Regions from separate parts of the Bacillus sp. JK62 genome, predicted to be linked through region 1. Evidence: riboswitches for the same ligand, from Rfam matches in the RefSeq annotation. Region 1 holds a riboswitch; each other region holds the start of a gene.
What was found. A riboswitch is a leader RNA that binds a small molecule or an ion and turns the genes downstream of it on or off. The one in region 1 is predicted to bind S-adenosylmethionine.
Positions count from the first base shown of each region.

Region 1 (4,835 bases):
TAAATCACGCCGCAAGTCTTGGAAAACCGGAATGGTTCCGCGGACGGCCGCGCTTTCTGACACATCAATTTCCGCCCGGACTGAGCCTTCCGTCCGGTCTCCTTCGGCTAAAATCCGGCCCCACGGGTCAATAATCAGGCTGTGGCCGGCAAATTCATTATCGGGATTGGACCCCGTGCAGTTAGAGGCTGCGACAAAACATTGGTTTTCAATTGCTCTGGCGATAAGCAGGCTTCGCCAATGATCAAGGCGGGGCAGAGGCCATTCCGCAGAGATAAACAGGACATTCGCGCCCTGGGACGTATGCTTTCTGATCCATTCGGGGAAACGGATATCATAGCAGATCAGCCCGGCGCACTTGACACCGTCAAGCTCAAAGGAACCGTCGCTGTTTCCTGCTGACAAGTAAAGGTGTTCATCCATCAGCTGAAACAGATGGGCTTTCTGATACCGCTTCACGATCTGTCCGCTGTTATCGGCGATGTACATGGTGTTATAGACATCTTCGCCTTCTTTGACCGCAAAAGATCCGGCAACGAGGTGTACGTTGTATGTTTTTGCCGTTTCTTTAAGCCACTGTTTCGAAACTTTGCCGTTTTCATCCGCCAGCTGGTCTAGCCGTGTGAGATCATAGCCGGTCGTCCACAACTCAGGAAGCACGATTACATCCGCATGGCGGCTTTCTTGCTCAATCAAAGATTCTGCTTTTTTAAAATTTTCTGAAGGATTTCCGTATGAAATATCAAATTGCAAACAGGAAACGGTCCATTTCATTTTTTAACACCTCAAGTTTCTCTTTACTTTTTTTATTTAACCATATATGATGATGGACTATCATTTCAAGACATTTTTAGAAGGTGAAAAATATGAACTTTGAAATCTCAGATGTACTCAAACAGCTGCCGGAACAATTTTTCGCATCATTGGTGCAAAAAGTGAATCAAAAGCTGAAAGAAGGCAGAGACGTCATCAATTTAGGGCAGGGAAACCCTGATCAGCCGACGCCTCAGCATATCGTTGAAGAAATGAAGCGTGCCGTCGAAAGGCCGGAAAATCATAAATACTCCTCATTCCGGGGCGCTTACAGCTTCAAAAAAGCAGCCGCTGCATTTTATGAAAGGGAGTACGGGGTCACGCTTGATCCGGAAACGGAAGTCGCCGTGCTGTTCGGAGGCAAGGCGGGACTTGTTGAGCTTCCGCAATGTCTTTTAAACCCGGGAGATACCATTCTGGTGCCTGATCCCGGATATCCTGATTACTGGTCGGGCGTCGCCCTTGCGAAAGCGAAAATGGAAATGATGCCGCTGACGGAAGAAAGAGGGTTTCTCCCTGATTACAGCGTAATTCCTGAAAAGGTGCGGAGCGAGGCGAAGATGCTGTATCTCAATTATCCGAATAATCCGACCGGCGCTGTGGCGACTGAGGCGTTTTTTGAGGAGACGGTCGGTTTTGCGGAACAAAACGGCATTTGTGTCGTTCATGATTTCGCGTACGGAGCCGTCGGTTTTGACGGGCATAAACCGCTGAGCTTTTTACAGACGGAAGGCGCAAAAGAGACGGGAATCGAAATCTATACCTTGTCCAAAACGTATAATATGGCGGGCTGGCGGGTCGGATTTGCCGTCGGAAACGCTTCTGTTATCGAAGCGATCAACCTTTATCAGGATCATATGTTTGTCAGCCTGTTTCCCGCGGCGCAGCAGGCGGCGGCAGCCGCTCTTTTAGCGGATCAGGCATGCGTCGCAGCGCAAAATGACAGATATGAATCAAGACGCAATGCATGGATTAAAGCCTGCCGCGGTATCGGCTGGGATGTGACGGCTCCGGCGGGCTCCTTTTTTGCATGGCTCCCTGTGCCCGACGGTTATACGTCACAGTCGTTTTCAGATCTGCTGCTCGAGAAAGCGGATGTCGCCGTCGCTGCCGGAAACGGGTTCGGAAAATGGGGGGAAGGCTATATAAGAGTCGGTCTTCTGACAAGTGAAGAAAGACTTAAAGAAGCTGCGGAACGGATCGGGAAACTGAATCTTTTCACCTGAAAAAGCATTGACATATCAGGATAACAATGCGATAATTCAAAATACTTTATAAAATCATTATTCTTATCAAGAGCAGGCAGAGGGACGAGCCCGATGAAGCCCGGCAACCGACTGATAAAGCACGGTGCTAATTCTTGCAGCAGGAGCTGAGAGATAAGATTCGGACATAACACGAAGCCTCTTTCTGCTCATACGGAAGAGGTTTTTTATGTTTTGTGAAAGAAAGAGAGGCGTTCACGCATGAGCGAAGTATTGGCAACATATCTTCTGACAAACACAACGGACAGTGAAAAGCGGGCGGAACAGATTGCGGCGGGGCTGACGGTAGGCTCCTGGACTGACCTGCCCCTGGTGAAGCAGGAACAGCTCAGAAAACATAAAGGCCGGGTCGTAAAAGTTGAGGAGAAAGAAGGAACCTCAGAAAACGAAACACAATCCGTCATCACTATCGCCTATCCTGAGGCGAACTTTTCAAGAGATATTCCGGCCGTCCTGACGACGGTATTCGGAAAGCTGTCACTGGACGGAAAAATAAAATTGACTGATCTTGAATTTTCCGAAGGGTTTAAACGCTCCCTTCCCGGGCCGAAATTCGGTATATACGGCATCCGCAAACTGCTGGGCGAATTTGAAAGACCGCTTCTGATGAGCATATTTAAAGGCGTGATCGGACGGGATCTCGCCGACATTAAAGAACAGCTCAGACAGCAGGCGCTCGGCGGCGTGGATCTGATTAAAGATGACGAAATTTTCTTTGAAAATGAACTGGCTCCGTTTGAAACCCGCATTATCGCAGGAAAACAAGTCCTGAAGGAAACCCGGGAGGAGACGGGGCATAAAACGCTGTATGCCGTAAACCTTACGGGAAGGACCGCTGAACTGCGGGATAAAGCGAGGCGCGCGGCAGAACTCGGGGCGGACGCGCTTTTATTGAATGTGTTCGCTTACGGTTTAGATGTGATGCAGAGCCTTGCCGAAGACAGGGAAATCCCGCTTCCGATCATGGCGCATCCGGCAGTCAGCGGCGCGTTCACATCATCTCCCGTTTACGGCTTGTCGCATGCGCTTTTGCTCGGCAAGCTGAACCGCTATTGCGGCGCTGATTTCAGCTTATTTCCGTCACCTTACGGATCCGTTGCTCTTCCGAAGGAGTCCGCGCTTGCAATCCATGATGAATGTGTAAAAGACGATGTCTTTCATCCGTCGTTTGCCGTCCCGTCAGCAGGCATTCACCCCGGTATGGTGCCATTGTTGATGCGCGATTTCGGCATCGATCACATCATCAATGCCGGCGGTGGCATTCACGGCCATCCGAAAGGAGCCGAGGGCGGCGGAAAAGCGTTCCGCGCCATCATTGATGCGGTGCTTGAAGCGCAGCCGATTGAAGAAAAAGCCGCGTCGTGCAAAGATCTTCAGCTCGCATTAGACAAATGGGGAAGGGTGGAAGCCGTATGACCCGCACACCGCTGATTATTTGTGATTTCGACGGCACGGTCACCATGAACGACAACATTGTCAGCATGATGAAAGAATTCGCGCCTCCTGAGTGGCTTGAATTAAAAGACGGTGTTCTGTCTAAAAGCATATCAATCCAAGAAGGGGTCGGCCGGATGTTCGGACTGCTGCCGAGCAGCTTAAAAGAAGAACTGACCGGCTTTATTCTGAAGGATGCGAAAATACGGGACGGCTTTTTGGATTTTGTCTCGTTTGTCCGGTCAAACGGCCTCCCGTTTTATATCGTAAGCGGAGGAATGGACTTTTTTGTGCATCCGCTTTTGGAAGGGATCGTAGAAAAGGAGCGGATTTTCTGCAATCATGCATCCTTTGACAATGAATATATTCATATAGACTGGCCGCACGCCTGTGACGGAGGCTGCACCAATCAATGCGGCTGCTGCAAACCGTCAGTCATCCGGAAGCTGTCCGATCAGCAGAAATTTCTCATTATGATCGGTGATTCGGTCACGGATGTCGAGGCTGCAAAGTTATCCGATATGTGTTTTGCGAGAGATTATCTTTTGACTGAATGCAAAGAACTCGGCCTCCGGCATCTGCCTTTTCAAGATTTTCATGAGGTGAGAACAGGCATTGAAAACATCGGGGAGGTGCAGGCATGGCTGCAAAAGAAGAACGCTGGCGCGAACTTGCCGAGGTAAAGCGCGAGCTGGCCGAAAGAGACTGGTTCCCGGCAACGAGCGGGAATCTTTCCATCAAAGTATCCGACGCGCCGCTGACTTTCCTCGTTACGGCGAGCGGAAAAGACAAACGAAAAGAAACAGACGAAGATTTTCTCTTAATCGATGAGAACGGGAAGCCCGCTGAGACCGGCCATTCTTTAAAACCTTCAGCGGAAACGCTTCTCCATACTTACTTATACCAAAAGACAGACGCAGGCTGCTGTCTGCATGTCCATACCGTCAATAATAATGTCATCTCAGAGCTTTACGGGGATGAAAAACAAATCACTTTTCAGGGGCAGGAGATGATTAAGGCGCTCGGATTATGGGAGGAAAACGCGTCCGTGACCGTTCCGATCATTGACAACCCGGCGCACATCCCGGCATTAGCCGAAAGCTTCGCGCACCATGCGGACGCCGGCTCAGGCGCGGTGTTAATCCGCAATCACGGCATTACGGCATGGGGGCGGACCGCATTTGAAGCGAAAAGGGTGCTGGAAGCCTATGAATTTTTATTCAGCTGCCACCTCAAGCTTCTGTCACTTCGGCCGCAGCTAGTAAAATAAAAGGAGGAATAGAAAATGGCGACCATCAGAATTCATGACGAAAAGAATACGCT
Region 1 covers NZ_JBSJQA010000004.1:145,796-150,630, forward strand. Annotated here, with positions in the region: gene ACWJJ4_RS11925 (carbon-nitrogen family hydrolase) at 1-774, opposite strand, end outside; gene ACWJJ4_RS11930 (pyridoxal phosphate-dependent aminotransferase) at 867-2,039, shown strand; SAM riboswitch class I at 2,100-2,199, shown strand; gene mtnW (2,3-diketo-5-methylthiopentyl-1-phosphate enolase) at 2,280-3,494, shown strand; gene mtnX (2-hydroxy-3-keto-5-methylthiopentenyl-1-phosphate phosphatase) at 3,491-4,195, shown strand; gene ACWJJ4_RS11945 (methylthioribulose 1-phosphate dehydratase) at 4,153-4,782, shown strand; gene ACWJJ4_RS11950 (1,2-dihydroxy-3-keto-5-methylthiopentene dioxygenase) at 4,798-4,835, shown strand, end outside.

Region 2 (4,835 bases), on a different contig from region 1:
AGGCCGTCAACCGTCTCAAGCGCGGTTTTTTGGATATATTCGTGGGCGCGGTGGACCGGATTTCTCGTTTGGAAACCGACGATGGTTTTCCAGCCCTTTTCTTCGAAGCTTCGTCTTGTATCGGCAGGTTCAAATGTAAACTCAGGAAACTGCTTTGACGCTTTTTTAATTAATGTGATCGGCCCGCCGACATACGTATCGCCGCGTGAAAATAATTTTTTCACGCCCGGATGCGCGGCATCATCGGTTTTATATACGTGAACGGCTTCTTTTTGTTTATCCGGCGTATAAATATCTTCGATGTCGACGACGCCGTATGTTTCTCCGCCGTAAGTCAGTTTCACCGTGTCGCCGACGGCAAGCTCAGCCGCTTTTTCTGAATCGACCGGAAGCGTGATCGGCAGGGACCAGACAACCCCTGATGCCAGACGCATATTTTCAACGACTGATACGTAATCTTTTTCTGTGAAAAATCCTTCAATCGGGCTGTACCCCCCGATCCCGATCAGCTCTAAATCAGCGAACGAAATCAAATCAAGCTCAATTTCTTTGTGGACGGATGTAAGATCATACTGCTCATTCACCCGATTAATTAATGTTCCTCCGTGCGGTGCTAAACTCATAATACATGATTCCTCCCAGTTAACAGATAAATAAACTCAGATTAATAGTTAAATGCCCCCGCCTTGTTCATGGACAGAGCGTTTCTCTTTTCGGATGGCTTTCATCAGACTGGCGGCTCCGCCAGCTGCCAAAAGCACGCTGGCCATCATAAAGATGGAATAGTAATCTCCTTTTAACAGCAGGGAGACAAGCAGATACGAAATCGACAGTGACAAAAACGGCGAAACGACCCAAACTTTGAGCATCGTTTTCACGACTTCTTTATGAAAAACGTTCGGCCCGTTTTTGGCCATTCCGATACCGATAATTGATGATGATGTGACTTGCGCCAATGGGACCGGCAGACCGAAGACGGAACTGATAATGACAAGCCCCGCGCCGGTTCCTGAAAGCAGTATGCCTTCTCCGGCTGAAAATCTCGTAATCTTTTTCCCGTTGGTTTCAAGCACTTTACGTCCTAAAAGCAGAGCGCCGAGAGCGACAAAGATGCCTCCGTACAGCGTTCCTTTTGACACGCTGAGTACGCCCGCAGCCACCAAAGGGCCCACCGCATTTGCGACATTGTTCATTCCGGCTGAAAAAGCTTCCCAAAACCCCGCAAAAAGCAGCACAATCCCTAAAATCTTCTGTTTCCGTTTCGAAATGACTCGAATATTCAGAGAACTGAATACCTTCGATACGAGAAAGGTGAAACAGAACGCGACGAACGGTACGAGCACCCAAAAAATCACGATGACCAAAAGATGCTGTAAAAACAATACTTTGTACGCGACGCCGACACCGACAATCGCCCCGACAGTGACCTCACTCGTCGACAGCGGAATGCCGAGCACATTCGCCGTGAATAACGATAGCGCCGCCGCTCCGATTATAATGCAGACAATGGTGAGCGTAATGGTTTGTTCGGGAATGATTCCGCCGCTGATCGTCTTAACGACTTCACCGCCGCCGATAACCGCCCCTGACAGGACTCCGGCCGCGCAGATGATCAGCGCATACGTTTTCTTTTTAACGGCGCCGGACCCGTAAGCGACTCCCATTGATGCCGCGGCTCCGCTGGCTCCGATATTCATGGCAAAAAACAGGCAGAATAAAATAGCGGCTAATTCCATCGGGCAGCTCCTTTATTCATGCAGTCCGCATTCGGTTTTCGCCATGCCGTTCCATCTGCCGCTCCGCAAATCTTCCGCGGTAAACGCAGGTGAAGTGCACGGTTCACAGCCGATGCTCGGATACCCCTGATCATGGAGGATATTGTAATCCAGCTCATGCTTGGAAGTATATCTCCAGATGTCTTTCCATGTCCAATGGATCAGCGGGCATACTTTAATCGATTGAAACTTGTCGTCTTTATTCAGGAAATTCGTATTCGCCCGGCTCGGCCCTTGATCCCGGCGAAGGCCGGACAGCCATGCCGGATGCCCTGCGAGTGCTTCTCTTAACGGCAGAATTTTTCTGATGTAGCAGCACTGGTTCGGTTCTCTTTCCCACAGTTTATCTCCGTGAGCCTCGGCCTGTTCCTCAAGAGTAAGGCTGGGCTTTTTCAGGATAATGTTCAGCCCCGGGTAACGTTCTTTCACTTTTTCGATCGTTTCATATGTTTCTTTAAAGTGAAGACCCGTATCGAGAAACACGATTTCCGCGTCTTTCTTTACTTTAGAAATTAAATCGATCAGGACGATGCCCTCAATCCCGAAGCTGCACGCGTAAACAAGCTGGTCTCCGTAGTGGCCGTATGCCCATTTTAAAACGGACAGCGCGCCTTTATAGGAATCGTCTTCCGGAAATGTAATCGCCGGCTCTTCCCATGTGTCATACGTTAGCATTTTTTCTTTCCTCCTCCCGGAGACAATCAAACAGCTGTTGTTCTCTGCCGGTTGTCTTATCCCTCAATCTTTTTTTATATAAAAAACTTTCAATCCAGCGGAATGAAAGACAGTGACCCGGTATAGCCCTTATCTTCAAAATGCTGTGCATTTTTCTGGATGCGGCACCTTGCAATACACGCAGGTTGCCGGGCGTCATCGGTCCAGTCCCTCAGCCGCTCTTGATAAGCTTTTTAGATTTGTACTAAATTTTAGCACAATTCTAACAGAAGTCAACCCGAGTTTTTTGATAGGAATAATAAAACAGGCCCTGAGGCCTGTTTTTATTGTCATTATTTTTTAAACCAATCTTTTGACTCGGGATTCAGTTTCCATGATTTCAGTTTTTCAATGTCAGCTGAATGAATCGTTCCGTTTTCAAGCGCGACTTCAATCAGCGTGTCATAATCGGTTAACGAGTAATAAGGAAGACCCGCTTTTTTAAAGGCTTCTTTTGCTTTCGGCAGTCCGTATGTAAAAATGGAAATGACGCCGAGGACTTCCGCGCCCTCTCTTTGAAGGGCCGCCGCAGCTTCAAGCACGCTGCCTCCGGTAGAAATCAAGTCTTCAATCACGACTGTTTTTTGTCCTTTCTTAATGGCGCCTTCTATTTGATTTCCTTTGCCGTGCACTTTCGGTTTGCTTCTGACGTAGCACATCGGCGCGCCTGTACGGTCTGCGAGAAGCACAGCATGCGGAATGCCCGCCGTTGCAGTGCCCGCGATCATCTCCGCCTCGGGGAAATGCTCCTTCAGCAGTTTGCCGAGCCCGTCCGCCACATCATTTCTCACTTTTGGATACGACAATGTCAGACGGTTGTCACAATAGATCGGTGATAAAATGCCGCTCGCCCACGTAAACGGCTCATTCGGACGTAAAAAGACAGCTTCAATGTGTAATAGATGTTTTGCGATAGCCTGTTTCATCGGCGAACGCCCTCCCATTCCAGTTTAATTGCTTCATATGCTTTAACGGGGTTTTCCGCTTTTGTAATTGAGCGGCCCACGACGATGGCTGACGAACCGTTTTCTTTCGCAAATGACGGAGTCGCCGTCCGGACTTGATCGTCAGCTGCGTCACTGGCCGTGCGGATGCCCGGCGTGACTGTCAGAAATGAAGGCCGGACCGCTTCATAAATGGCTTTTGTTTCATGGACCGAACATACCACTCCGTCCAGCCCGCACTCTTCCGCCATTTTGCCGTAGTGCACAACCGTTTCTAACAGCGGCTTTTGCAGCAGAAGCTCTTCCTTCGCCACCTGCTCTGAAGTGCTGGTCAGCTGAGTCACCGCGATTAAAGACGGACGTTTTCTGCCTGCCGGCGTGCCTTCTTCAAGCCCCTCAAGGGCCGCGCGCATCATGCGTGCGCCCCCTGCCGCATGCACATTGACGAGATCAACGCCGAGGCGGGCCAGCCGCTTCATCGCTTTATTGACCGTAGTCGGGATATCATGAAGCTTTAAATCTAAAAATATATCACAGTTCCGTTCTTTTAATTGGTGAATGATGGCGGGGCCTTCCTGATAAAAAAGTTCCATCCCCGTTTTGACAAAAAGCCTTTCCTTTTCAAACAAGTCTAAAAACGTTAAAGTCTCTTCCCCTGATGCAAAATCAAGCGCGATGATGGGCAGGTTGTTTTTCATGTTTCCAGCTCCTTCCGATGCATTCACTTACAGATTGAAAGCCGTGTTGGCGCAGCACACGGGGGAGCTGTTCTATGATTTCCGGGCAGACGAACGGATTGACGAAGTTTGCCGTGCCGACGGCAACCGCACTCGCTCCCGCAAGAAGAAATTCTAATGCATCCTCTGCGGTCTGAACGCCGCCCATCCCGATAATCGGAATTTGAACGGCCTGGCTGACTTCGTATACCATCCGGATGGCGACCGGTTTGATCGCCGGGCCTGACAGTCCGCCCGTTTTATTTGCTAAAATCGGCCGTCCGGTCTTGAGGTCGAGCCTCATCCCGATGAGTGTATTAATCATCGTCAGACCGTCAGCACCGGCCGCTTCAATCGCTTTGGCAATTTCGGTTATGTTTGCGACATTAGGCGAAAGCTTCACATACACAGGCACTGCGGAAACTTCTTTCACCGCTTTTGTCAGTTCGGCCGCCATGACGGGATCAGTACCAAAAGCAATCCCCCCCGTTTTGACATTCGGACATGAAATGTTAAGCTCAAGCGCATGCACATTCGGCGCTTGGCTGATGTGCTCGGCCACTTCTTTATAGTCGTCCACCTGAGAACCGGCGACATTTGCGATAATCGGCGTGTCAAATTGTTCGAGCCAAGGCAGCTCATGATTGAGCACATGCTCAAGGCCGGGATTTTGCAGTCCGATGGCA
Region 2 covers NZ_JBSJQA010000006.1:608,989-613,823, forward strand. Annotated here, with positions in the region: gene sat (sulfate adenylyltransferase) at 1-623, opposite strand, end outside; gene ACWJJ4_RS16305 (inorganic phosphate transporter) at 672-1,736, opposite strand; gene ACWJJ4_RS16310 (phosphoadenylyl-sulfate reductase) at 1,749-2,450, opposite strand; SAM riboswitch class I at 2,577-2,681, opposite strand; gene pyrE (orotate phosphoribosyltransferase) at 2,783-3,415, opposite strand; gene pyrF (orotidine-5'-phosphate decarboxylase) at 3,412-4,131, opposite strand; gene ACWJJ4_RS16325 (dihydroorotate dehydrogenase) at 4,100-4,835, opposite strand, start outside.
Region 2: another riboswitch for S-adenosylmethionine. It lies ahead of ACWJJ4_RS16310 (phosphoadenylyl-sulfate reductase); the one in region 1 lies ahead of mtnW (2,3-diketo-5-methylthiopentyl-1-phosphate enolase).

Region 3 (4,835 bases), on a different contig from region 1:
TTCAGCTGTCCGAGTACGTCGGAATGTTCATCTGACGACAGCTTCTGGCCGACCGTGACATGCGGAACGAAGCTGTATTCCGGCTCGCCGGATAATGCTCCTGAGTAGCATTTCTCACTCAGAGATTTTAATTCCTCCGTCGGCTCTGCTTTCATATATATCACATTATTCACAGGAGAAAACGAGCTGTATTTTGTGATTTTCAGAACGAGCGGATGCGACTCTTTCGCCGTCTGTCTCAGCTGTGATACGACCTGCTCGATTTCCTGTTCTGTCGCTTCAAACGGATCTCTTACCGTCAGATGCGGCGGAATGAGCGCGTAGCTCGGGTCGTAGCGTTTCCGGTACGAATTGGCGAGATCCTGTAATTTTTTTGATGGAAATAAAACAATACCGTATTTCATGAAAGTTCCCTCCTTAAATGAATGGTTACAGCATTTTTTTCAGCGCCGGCGTGATGAGCGGCTGCCAGTATGTCCATTTATGATCCCCGTCAAAGGTTTCATACGTGTATTCGGACTGTTTGCTTTCCAGCAGCTGTTTGAGCTCTTCGTTCGGCGCGGTGAAATCAAGCACCTGGCCGTCCGTCGTGTGGACGGCGGTTTCTTTTTCTCCGATTTGATGATAAACGGAAATCTGTTTGAGATCCTCCGACTGCCGGACGGCATCCAGCACGTGCCCGTCAACATACGGAGACTGCATGATGACGTTTCCAAACATGTTCGGATAGTCAATCGCCGTCATGAGCGAGACGGTTCCGCCGAGGGAATCCCCGATCATGGTGCGGCCGTATCCGACTTGATAAGTGGGGTATTCTTTGTCGATAAAAGGAACGAGCTCATTTGCGATAAACCGTTTATATGAGGCGAACTTAGAGCCTTCGGGATGGTATGTGTTTCTTCGCTCCCGCACATTTTTATATGGGACGCCGATAATGATGCAGCGGTCAATTTCCCCTTTTGACATGAGCTCTTCCGCCTGCCGCCCGATCCTTCCTAATCTGAAATAATCATGGCCGTCCTGGGCGATGACCGTATGATATTTATACAGAGGGGAGTAAGTGTTGGGCAGGTAGACCAAAACGGTCATTTCTTCTTTAAGCTCATGAGAGAAAAGTTTTTTCTCATGAATGATTCCGGTTTTCGGTGCCACTTCGCATTCCTCCAGGCCGCTTCTTGTCTTGATGGTTTTTCCCTATTGTACCATGAATTATTAGAAATTTCTTTCTTCAGATGCACTTCTTGCGAGAGTTCAGAAAATTAAAAAGTTGTTGAAATCCATTTTATAGTGCGTTAATATAGAACAATCAGAAAATACAAAACAATATTCTTATCACGAGAGGTGGAGGGACTGGCCCTTTGAAACCTCAGCAACCGGTTTGCTTTGCCGCGGGAAGGCAAAGTGCCAAGGTGCTAAATCCAGCAAGCGATTCACATGCTTGGAAGATAAGAGGAAGAGAAAAGCTCCTTCTTCTTATGAAGAGGGAGCTTTTTTATTTTTGAAAAGGATGGTGCTTACTGATGACGCAGCATGTTGAAACAAAATTAGCCCAAATTGGAAATAGAAGCGAAGAAGCAACAGGAACGGTCAGTCCGCCGATTTATCTGTCCACCGCTTACCGCCATAGAGGAATAGGAGAATCTACAGGTTTTGATTACGTGCGCACGAAAAACCCGACACGCCAGCTCGTCGAAGACGCTATCGCCGTGTTGGAAAACGGTGCGAGAGGCTTTGCTTTCAGCTCGGGAATGGCAGCCATTCAAACGATTATGGCTTTATTTAAAAGCGGGGATGAATTGATTGTATCCTCCGATTTATACGGAGGCACATACCGTTTGTTTGAAAATGAATGGAGAAAATACGGCTTAAGCTTTATTTACGATGATTTCAGCGATGAAGACTGTTTACGCTCCAAATTAACGGAAAACACGAAAGCGGTATTTGTTGAAACGCCTACAAACCCGTTAATGCAGGAGGCGGACATTGAAAAAATCGCCCGGATTACGAAAGAAGCCGGCCTGCTTTTAATTGTGGATAATACGTTTTATACTCCGGTGCTCCAGCGCCCGCTTGAACTGGGAGCGGACATCGTCATTCACAGCGCCACAAAATATTTAGCCGGGCACAATGATCTCCTTGCCGGTCTGGCTGTCGTTAAGGATGAAGAGCTCGGCGACATCATGTTTAATCACCAAAATGCGATCGGCGCCGTTCTCCCGCCGTTTGATTCGTGGCTTTTAATGAGAGGGATGAAAACACTCGGACTCAGAATGCGCCGTCATGAAGAAAACGCCCGTGAACTTGCAGAATTTTTAGAACAGGAAGAGGAAATCGCCGACGTGTTATATCCCGGAAAAGGCGGAATGCTGTCTTTCCGGCTGCAAAAAGAAGAATGGGTCAATCCGTTTTTAAAGGCGCTGAAAACGATTTGTTTCGCAGAAAGTCTCGGCGGGGTGGAAAGCTTTATTACATACCCCGCGACACAGACGCACATGGACATTCCGGAAGACATCCGTATCGCAAACGGCGTCTGCAACCGCCTGCTGCGTTTTTCAGTGGGCATTGAACATGCAGAAGATTTGAAGCGGGATGTAAAGCAGGCATTACAGCAAGTAAAAGAGGGGGCCGTGTCATATGAGTAATCACAATTGGACGTTGGAAACCCAGCTCGTGCACAATCCATTTAAAACAGACGGAGCCACCGGAGCCGTCAGCGTGCCGATCCAGCATGCTTCGACATTCCATCAGTCTTCATTTGAAGAATTCGGGACATATGATTACAGCCGCTCCGGCACACCGACAAGAACAGCGCTTGAAGAAACGATCGCAGGTCTTGAAGGCGGAACGAGAGGTTTTGCTTTCAGCTCCGGTATGGCGGCGATTTCGACGGCATTTCTGCTCTTATCCCAAGGCGACCATGTTCTCGTCACGGAGGATGTGTACGGCGGAACATTCCGCATGGTGACTGAGGTTCTGTCCCGTTTCGGAATCGAACATACCTTTGTCGATATGACGGACACAGAAGCGGTCGCCCGCGCCATCCGTCCGAACACGAAAGCCATTTATATGGAAACACCGTCAAACCCGACGCTCGGCATCACGGATATTAAGGGCGTCGTCAAACTGGCAAAGGATCACGGCTGTCTGACATACCTTGACAATACATTCATGACGCCTGCTCTGCAGCGTCCGCTTGATCTCGGTGTAGATATCGTGCTTCACAGCGCGACGAAATTTTTAAGCGGCCACAGTGACGTGCTGTCAGGCCTTGCCGCCGTAAAAGATGAAGAGCTCGGCAATCAGCTGTATAAGCTGCAAAACTCGTTTGGAGCGGTGCTCGGTGTTCAGGACTGCTGGCTCGTATTGAGAGGCTTAAAAACATTGCAGGTCAGACTGGAAAAAGCGAGCCGGACGGCTGAACGGCTGGCTGCCTATTTTGACGGGCATCCCGCCATCAAAAACGTTTACTATCCCGGCCTTGCCGGACACCCGGGAGCCGATACCCATAAACGTCAAGCGAGCGGAGCGGGCGCCGTCCTGTCCTTTGAATTGGAAAGCAAAGAAGCCGTCAAAAAGCTGGTCGAAAACGTATCGCTTCCGGTATTTGCCGTCAGCCTCGGCGCTGTCGAGTCCATTCTCTCATACCCTGCAGCCATGTCGCATGCCGCCATGCCGAAAGCAGAGAGGGAGAAACGCGGCATCACAGACGGCCTTCTGCGCCTGAGCGTCGGAGTCGAAAACGCCGAAGATTTAGAACGGGACTTCGAACAGGCATTGAAAAAAATAACCCCCGCCCAAGTGAGATCATAAACGAAAAGGGCGCCGTCAATTTTGCGACGCGCCCTTTTTTATTTTAGATAAAAAAAGTGTTGACGAATGAGAAATCAGGATATATAATTATAAATGTCAGAGAGACAACAACATACCCAGCAACACATACATATCATGATTCCGTAGCTCAGCTGGGAGAGCGCTACCTTGACAGGGTAGAGGTCGCTGGTTCGAGCCCAGTCGGAATCATACACTGCGGTTAGAGGCGTTATATCAACGTTTCTAGCCGTTTTTTATTGTGTTGACTTAGTCGTATTAAGGCGCAGGGTAGCGGTTTTTATTTCGGTGACTTAACCGAAATGGAGGCGGTAATATGTCCGCAAATAGAACAGAAAACGCGTCAAAAAGGAACGTACTTTACGGAAGACTACGCGCAATCTCGATGTGCTTTTCTACGGACTGAAGAAAGTCTATCCTATTGAAAACATAGATAAAGCCCTTCTCATAAGAGAAGGGCTTTCTTTTATCTTGGGGAATTCAATGTGTTGTTTTATTTGTCTGTAACTTGTTTAAGGCATTAGGAGGTCTATTATCAGAATTAGAGAGCCATTTTTTTATTTTACTAATGTTTTTTGGATCACTCAGAACGGAACTATACTTTCCGACCTTATCGGCAAGTGGGGTCTGACATGTTACTCAAATATCACGCACTATGAAAGCCCATCTCTTATGAGAAAGGCTTTAATATCTTGGTCTCTGGGAAATTTGAATACCGGCTCAATAAAGGTTAAGAACCAAATTTCACCGCGTAGAATAATGAATGTACTTAACCTTTAAATATCTCAGGAATTTTGTTTCTCCATATTAATAATAGCTCTTTAAATTGGTCTGTTTCTATTGAGTTTTTATAAGGGTCATCGATCAAAAAAGGGTTTTCAACATCGGTAACATCTTTTTTTATCAATACACTTATCCCGTTTAAATCAATTTCAAAATCCTCATGTATCCCCTTTAAAACATTTTGAATGTATTCTATATACTCATCAGTTTGTTCTATTGTTGTA
Region 3 covers NZ_JBSJQA010000003.1:292,524-297,358, forward strand. Annotated here, with positions in the region: gene ACWJJ4_RS11100 (YjcG family protein) at 1-404, opposite strand, end outside; gene ACWJJ4_RS11105 (esterase family protein) at 430-1,152, opposite strand; SAM riboswitch class I at 1,327-1,452, shown strand; gene ACWJJ4_RS11110 (methionine biosynthesis PLP-dependent protein) at 1,521-2,642, shown strand; gene metC (cystathionine beta-lyase) at 2,635-3,810, shown strand; tRNA gene ACWJJ4_RS11120 (tRNA-Val) at 3,948-4,020, shown strand; gene ACWJJ4_RS11125 (tRNA-Val4) at 4,598-4,835, opposite strand, start outside.
Region 3: another riboswitch for S-adenosylmethionine. It lies ahead of ACWJJ4_RS11110 (methionine biosynthesis PLP-dependent protein); the one in region 1 lies ahead of mtnW (2,3-diketo-5-methylthiopentyl-1-phosphate enolase).

Region 4 (4,835 bases), on a different contig from region 1:
AATATGACGAAATGACACAGGAAGACTGATCGGATAGCAAAGGGGCCATTTGGACACTCTATCTGTAACGGGAGGTGTCTAAAATGGCTTTTGATAAACAAAAGGTCGATGTGACGGAGAACGTCACGGGCCGCTTTCAAAACGGCCGGTTTTCCTTGTTTCATGAAAATGAAGCCATCGGCGAGATGACAGGCATGGACCAGTACGAGCTCAAACAGGGCTTTTCATTTGAAAATCAAAAATTTTATAAAACAGCCGATGTCATAAACGGCAGCGATCCGAAATATGTCGATTGCGATTATGAGAATGGCTGGTGTTAACAGTTGGCGGTGAATTTCACTGCCTTCTTTTTCAATCTGACGCTAAAACAATCGGCAGGTGACGCGCTTATGTACAACGGAGATGAAAAGGTCATTATCGTAGAAGGAAAATCTGATAAAATCAAAGTCAGGGAAGTGCTCATCGAACCCGCGGAAATCGTCTGTACAAACGGGACGATCGGCCAAACCGAACTGGAAGATTTGGCGGACCGCCTGTTTGACAGAGACGTCTATATTTTAACGGACGCAGATGACTCCGGAGAAAAACTAAGAAAACAGCTGAAACGGGAGCTTCCCGAAGCGCGACATATTTATATAGACAGAACATACAGGCAAGTCGAGTCGTGCCCGGGCCATCATCTCGCATCTGTGCTGATCAGAGCCGGCTTTGATGCTGACACTGTATTTTTGAAAAAGAACGACCTGAGGTGGTAATCATGAAAGAACTCCAAGAAAATGAACTCGAATCGATTCAGGATGACGTTTATCTCCTGTATTTGTACACCCCGTTTTGCGGCACATGCCAGCTGGCGTCCAAAATGCTTACTGTCGTCGAAGAAATGCTGCCCGGCGCCGCCTTCTATAAAAACAACGTGAATTATTCCCCCGCATTCGCCAAAGCCTATCAGATTGAAAGCGTTCCGTGCTTTTTGCTGTTTAAAGGCGGAGAGCTTGTTGAGAAAGGATACGCCTTCCGCTCCGTTTCCTATTTATATGAGCTGATTAAACAAAAAACATCGCAAACGTTCCCGATGTGACAATATTTACAGGAAAATGTCGTGCGGTTTATAAAGGGTTCTGTCCGTTAAAAAGAGAAAGTGTATGTATGGCCATTAAAACGGGAGGTTATACGAGTGGAGAAAATAGAAGTTTCAGAGAATGACGGACAGCATCTGTTTTTGAAACCGCTATTAAACGCCTCAACGCTGCTGATTACATTCCAAGGAGAAACAGAAGCCTTAACGGTCTCAATTAACGGACAGGGAGAAATGAGAAAAACGTCGGCTTCAAAGGAAAAATCTAATTTGACCTTTTACGGAAACCAGACGGAAATCATCCATCTCCTGCATGGTGATGTCTCTTTGCAAAAGCTTATCCAAAGCGGAAAACTCAAAGTGAAAGGATCATTCAGAGCCCTGCTGAAGCTGGAGGCCATCCTCTGGCTGACAAACGGATTTTTTCAGGCGATCAGTAAACGGCCGTAACTGCCAATCTACTATGTGACAATAGCTTCCAATATTTATTTTATTGACTTTTTATCATTCGCCGTGCTATTCTACAGTAAGAATTTCCGGACGAAAATACGATATGTTTTCTCTTATCAAGAGAGGTGGAGGGAAGTGCCCTATGAAGCCCGGCAACCATCAACAATGTTGAAATGGTGCCAATTCACTCGAAGCGGTCTGCTTTGAAAGATGAGAGAAAGGCCTTTTTCAATAAGCCTTTCTGCTCATTTTTGCAGAAAGGCTTTTCTTTTGCGGAGAAACCCGGAAGATTTCTTAGAATAGTGTAAGGCGGGTGATTGCTTTGATCCATCTTCAAAATGTTTCAAAAATTTACAAAGCGAAGCATGGGGATGTCAATGCTGTCCAAGATGTCACTCTTGATATCAAAAAGGGCGAAATATTTGGAATTATAGGATATAGCGGAGCTGGTAAAAGTTCCTTAATCCGTCTCCTGAACGGCCTTGAAAAGCCGACGTCGGGAACCGTGGAAGTCGCGGGGACGGAATTAAATAAAGTAAGCAGCCGCGGGCTGAGAAAAGCGCGCCAGGAAATCAGCATGATCTTCCAGCATTTTAACCTTTTGTGGTCGCGCACCGTCCGGGAGAACATTATGTTCCCGCTGGAAATCGCCGGCGTGAAAAAAAGTGAACGGGTCCGCCGCGCTGATGAATTGATTAAACTGGTCGGATTAGAGGGGAAAGAAAAATCTTATCCGTCGCAGCTGAGCGGCGGTCAAAAGCAGCGTGTCGGCATCGCCCGGGCGCTCGCCAATAATCCGAAAGTCCTTCTGTGCGATGAAGCGACATCAGCGCTCGATCCGCAGACGACCGATTCAATTTTGGATCTTTTATCCGATATAAATGACAGACTCGGTCTGACGATCGTGCTCATTACCCATGAAATGCACGTCATCCGAAAAATCTGCAACAGAGTCGCCGTCATGGAAAACGGGAAAGTCGTTGAAGAAGGCGAAGTACTCCAAGTTTTCAGAAACCCGCGCGAACCGATGACCAAGCGTTTCGTTCAGCAGGTGACAGAACCGGAGGAGACGAAAGAAACCATCCAGCATTTTCTGCAGGAAACAGCGACAGGGAAAACGATTCAGCTTTCATTTGTCGGGCAGGCCGCCGAGCAGCCCCTCATTACGGAAATGATCCGAAACTTTGATGTGGACGTTAATATTCTGCAGGGGAAAATTTCACAGACGAAGGACGGAGCCTACGGTTCATTATTCATTCATATTGACGGTCAGGAAAAAGAAGTAGAAAACGTGATCCGGTTCATCAAAGACAAACAGGTAGAAGCAGAGGTGATCACAAATGTTTGAAAAATGGTTCCCGAACGTTGATATAACCGAGCTGTGGACGGCCACATATGAGACCCTTTATATGACGGTCATCGCTTTAGTTTTTTCATTTATCATCGGAGCGATTCTCGGTCTTCTGCTCTTTTTAACGGGCAAGGGAAGCTTATGGGAAAATAAAATCATTAACACCGTGATTGCGGCGGTCGTTAATATTTTCAGGTCTATTCCGTTTCTTATTTTAATTATTCTGCTTCTCGGCTTTACTAAGATTTTGGTCGGATCGATTTTAGGACCGAATGCCGCATTGCCGGCGCTGATTATCGGCTCCGCGCCGTTTTACGCCCGTCTTGCGGAAATTGCGCTCCGGGAAGTCGATAAAGGAGTCATCGAAGCTGCCAGATCAATGGGAGCAAAGACATCGACGATTATCTTCAAAGTGCTGATTCCTGAATCAATGCCTGCGTTAATTTCAGGCATCACCGTGACGGCCATCGCCCTGATCGGATCTACCGCCATTGCCGGCGCCATCGGTTCAGGCGGACTCGGAAACCTTGCATATGTAGAAGGCTACCAGTCCAATAATACGGATGTAACGTTTGTAGCGACAGTATTTATACTCATCATCGTCTTTATCATTCAGATTATCGGTGATGTAATTACAAATATAATAGACAAAAGATAAGGGAGGATTTACATTGAAAAAGATTGTATTAAGTGCGCTGCTGCTTGTGTTCGCGGGAGTTTTAGCCGCCTGCGGATCAAACGGCTCGAATAAAAAGGAAATCGTTGTCGCCGCGACAAAAACACCGCATGCTGAAATCTTAAAAGAAGCGGAACCGCTCTTGAAGGAAAAAGGCTACACATTAAAAGTAAAAGTGCTGAACGATTACAAAATGTACAACAAAGCGTTAGCTGATAATGAAGTGGATGCGAACTACTTCCAGCACGTTCCTTACCTTGAACAGGAAATGAAAGAAAATAAAGATTACAAACTCGTGAATGCCGGAGCCGTTCACCTTGAGCCATTCGGAATTTACACGAAAAAATACAAATCGCTGAAAGACCTGCCTAAAGGCGCGACCATCATCATGACTAACAATGTCGCTGAACAAGGCCGTATGCTGGCGATGCTTGAAAAAGCCGGACTGATCACACTTGATCCGAAGGTAAAAACGATTGAAGCGACGACGAAAAACATTACGAAAAACCCGAAAAACCTGACATTCAAAAAAATCGCCCCTGAATTAACGGCGAAAGCATATAATGAAGAAGAAGGCGATGCAGTCTTCATTAACGTCAACTATGCGATTCAAAACAAACTGAATCCGTTAAAAGATGCGATTCAAGTGGAATCAACGAAAAACAACCCGTACGCAAACATCATCGCCGTACGCAAAGGTGACGAAAAATCAGAGAAAATCAAAGCGCTTATGGAAGTGCTTCACTCTAAGAAAATCAAAGACTTTATTGAGAAAAAATACGACGGAGCCGTGCTTCCCGTATCTGAATAAAGCGAAAACCCCGGATGAATCATCCGGGGTTTTTTTCGGGTATTAATCGGAGAACTGTCCATAATAAAAAGGAAGGTTAACGATTGGAGGAATGGCAGTGGCTCAATACCAGGATAACGGAAAAAGCGTGCATGACGCATTGAAACAATATAAAGAAGGTTTAGGCATATTCGAGCAAAAAATGCCGATGATGGGGCGGAAGTTTAATGAATTTACTGAGCAGTGTTTCTCAGCGGATTCATTAACTGAAAAAGAGAAACAATTAATCGCTCTGGGCATCAGCATCAGCGCTCAAGATGAATTTTGCATGATTTATCATACGAAGGGCTGCCTTGACCAAGGGGCCACAGAAGAAAACATCCTTGAGGTCATCAGCGTCGCGGCGGCATTCGGGGGCGGCGCGGCTCTCAGTCAGGGAGTGACCCTCGTGCAGCAGTGTATTCAGGAATTCGGACATACGACGCATTAGAAT
Region 4 covers NZ_JBSJQA010000001.1:842,753-847,587, forward strand. Annotated here, with positions in the region: gene gcvH (glycine cleavage system protein GcvH) at 1-29, shown strand, start outside; gene ACWJJ4_RS04190 (YusG family protein) at 84-320, shown strand; gene ACWJJ4_RS04195 (toprim domain-containing protein) at 390-755, shown strand; gene ACWJJ4_RS04200 (thioredoxin family protein) at 758-1,078, shown strand; gene ACWJJ4_RS04205 (SCP2 sterol-binding domain-containing protein) at 1,175-1,525, shown strand; SAM riboswitch class I at 1,636-1,742, shown strand; gene metN (methionine ABC transporter ATP-binding protein MetN) at 1,848-2,873, shown strand; gene ACWJJ4_RS04215 (methionine ABC transporter permease) at 2,866-3,534, shown strand; gene metQ (methionine ABC transporter substrate-binding lipoprotein MetQ) at 3,548-4,363, shown strand; gene ACWJJ4_RS04225 (carboxymuconolactone decarboxylase family protein) at 4,455-4,832, shown strand.
Region 4: another riboswitch for S-adenosylmethionine. It lies ahead of metN (methionine ABC transporter ATP-binding protein MetN); the one in region 1 lies ahead of mtnW (2,3-diketo-5-methylthiopentyl-1-phosphate enolase).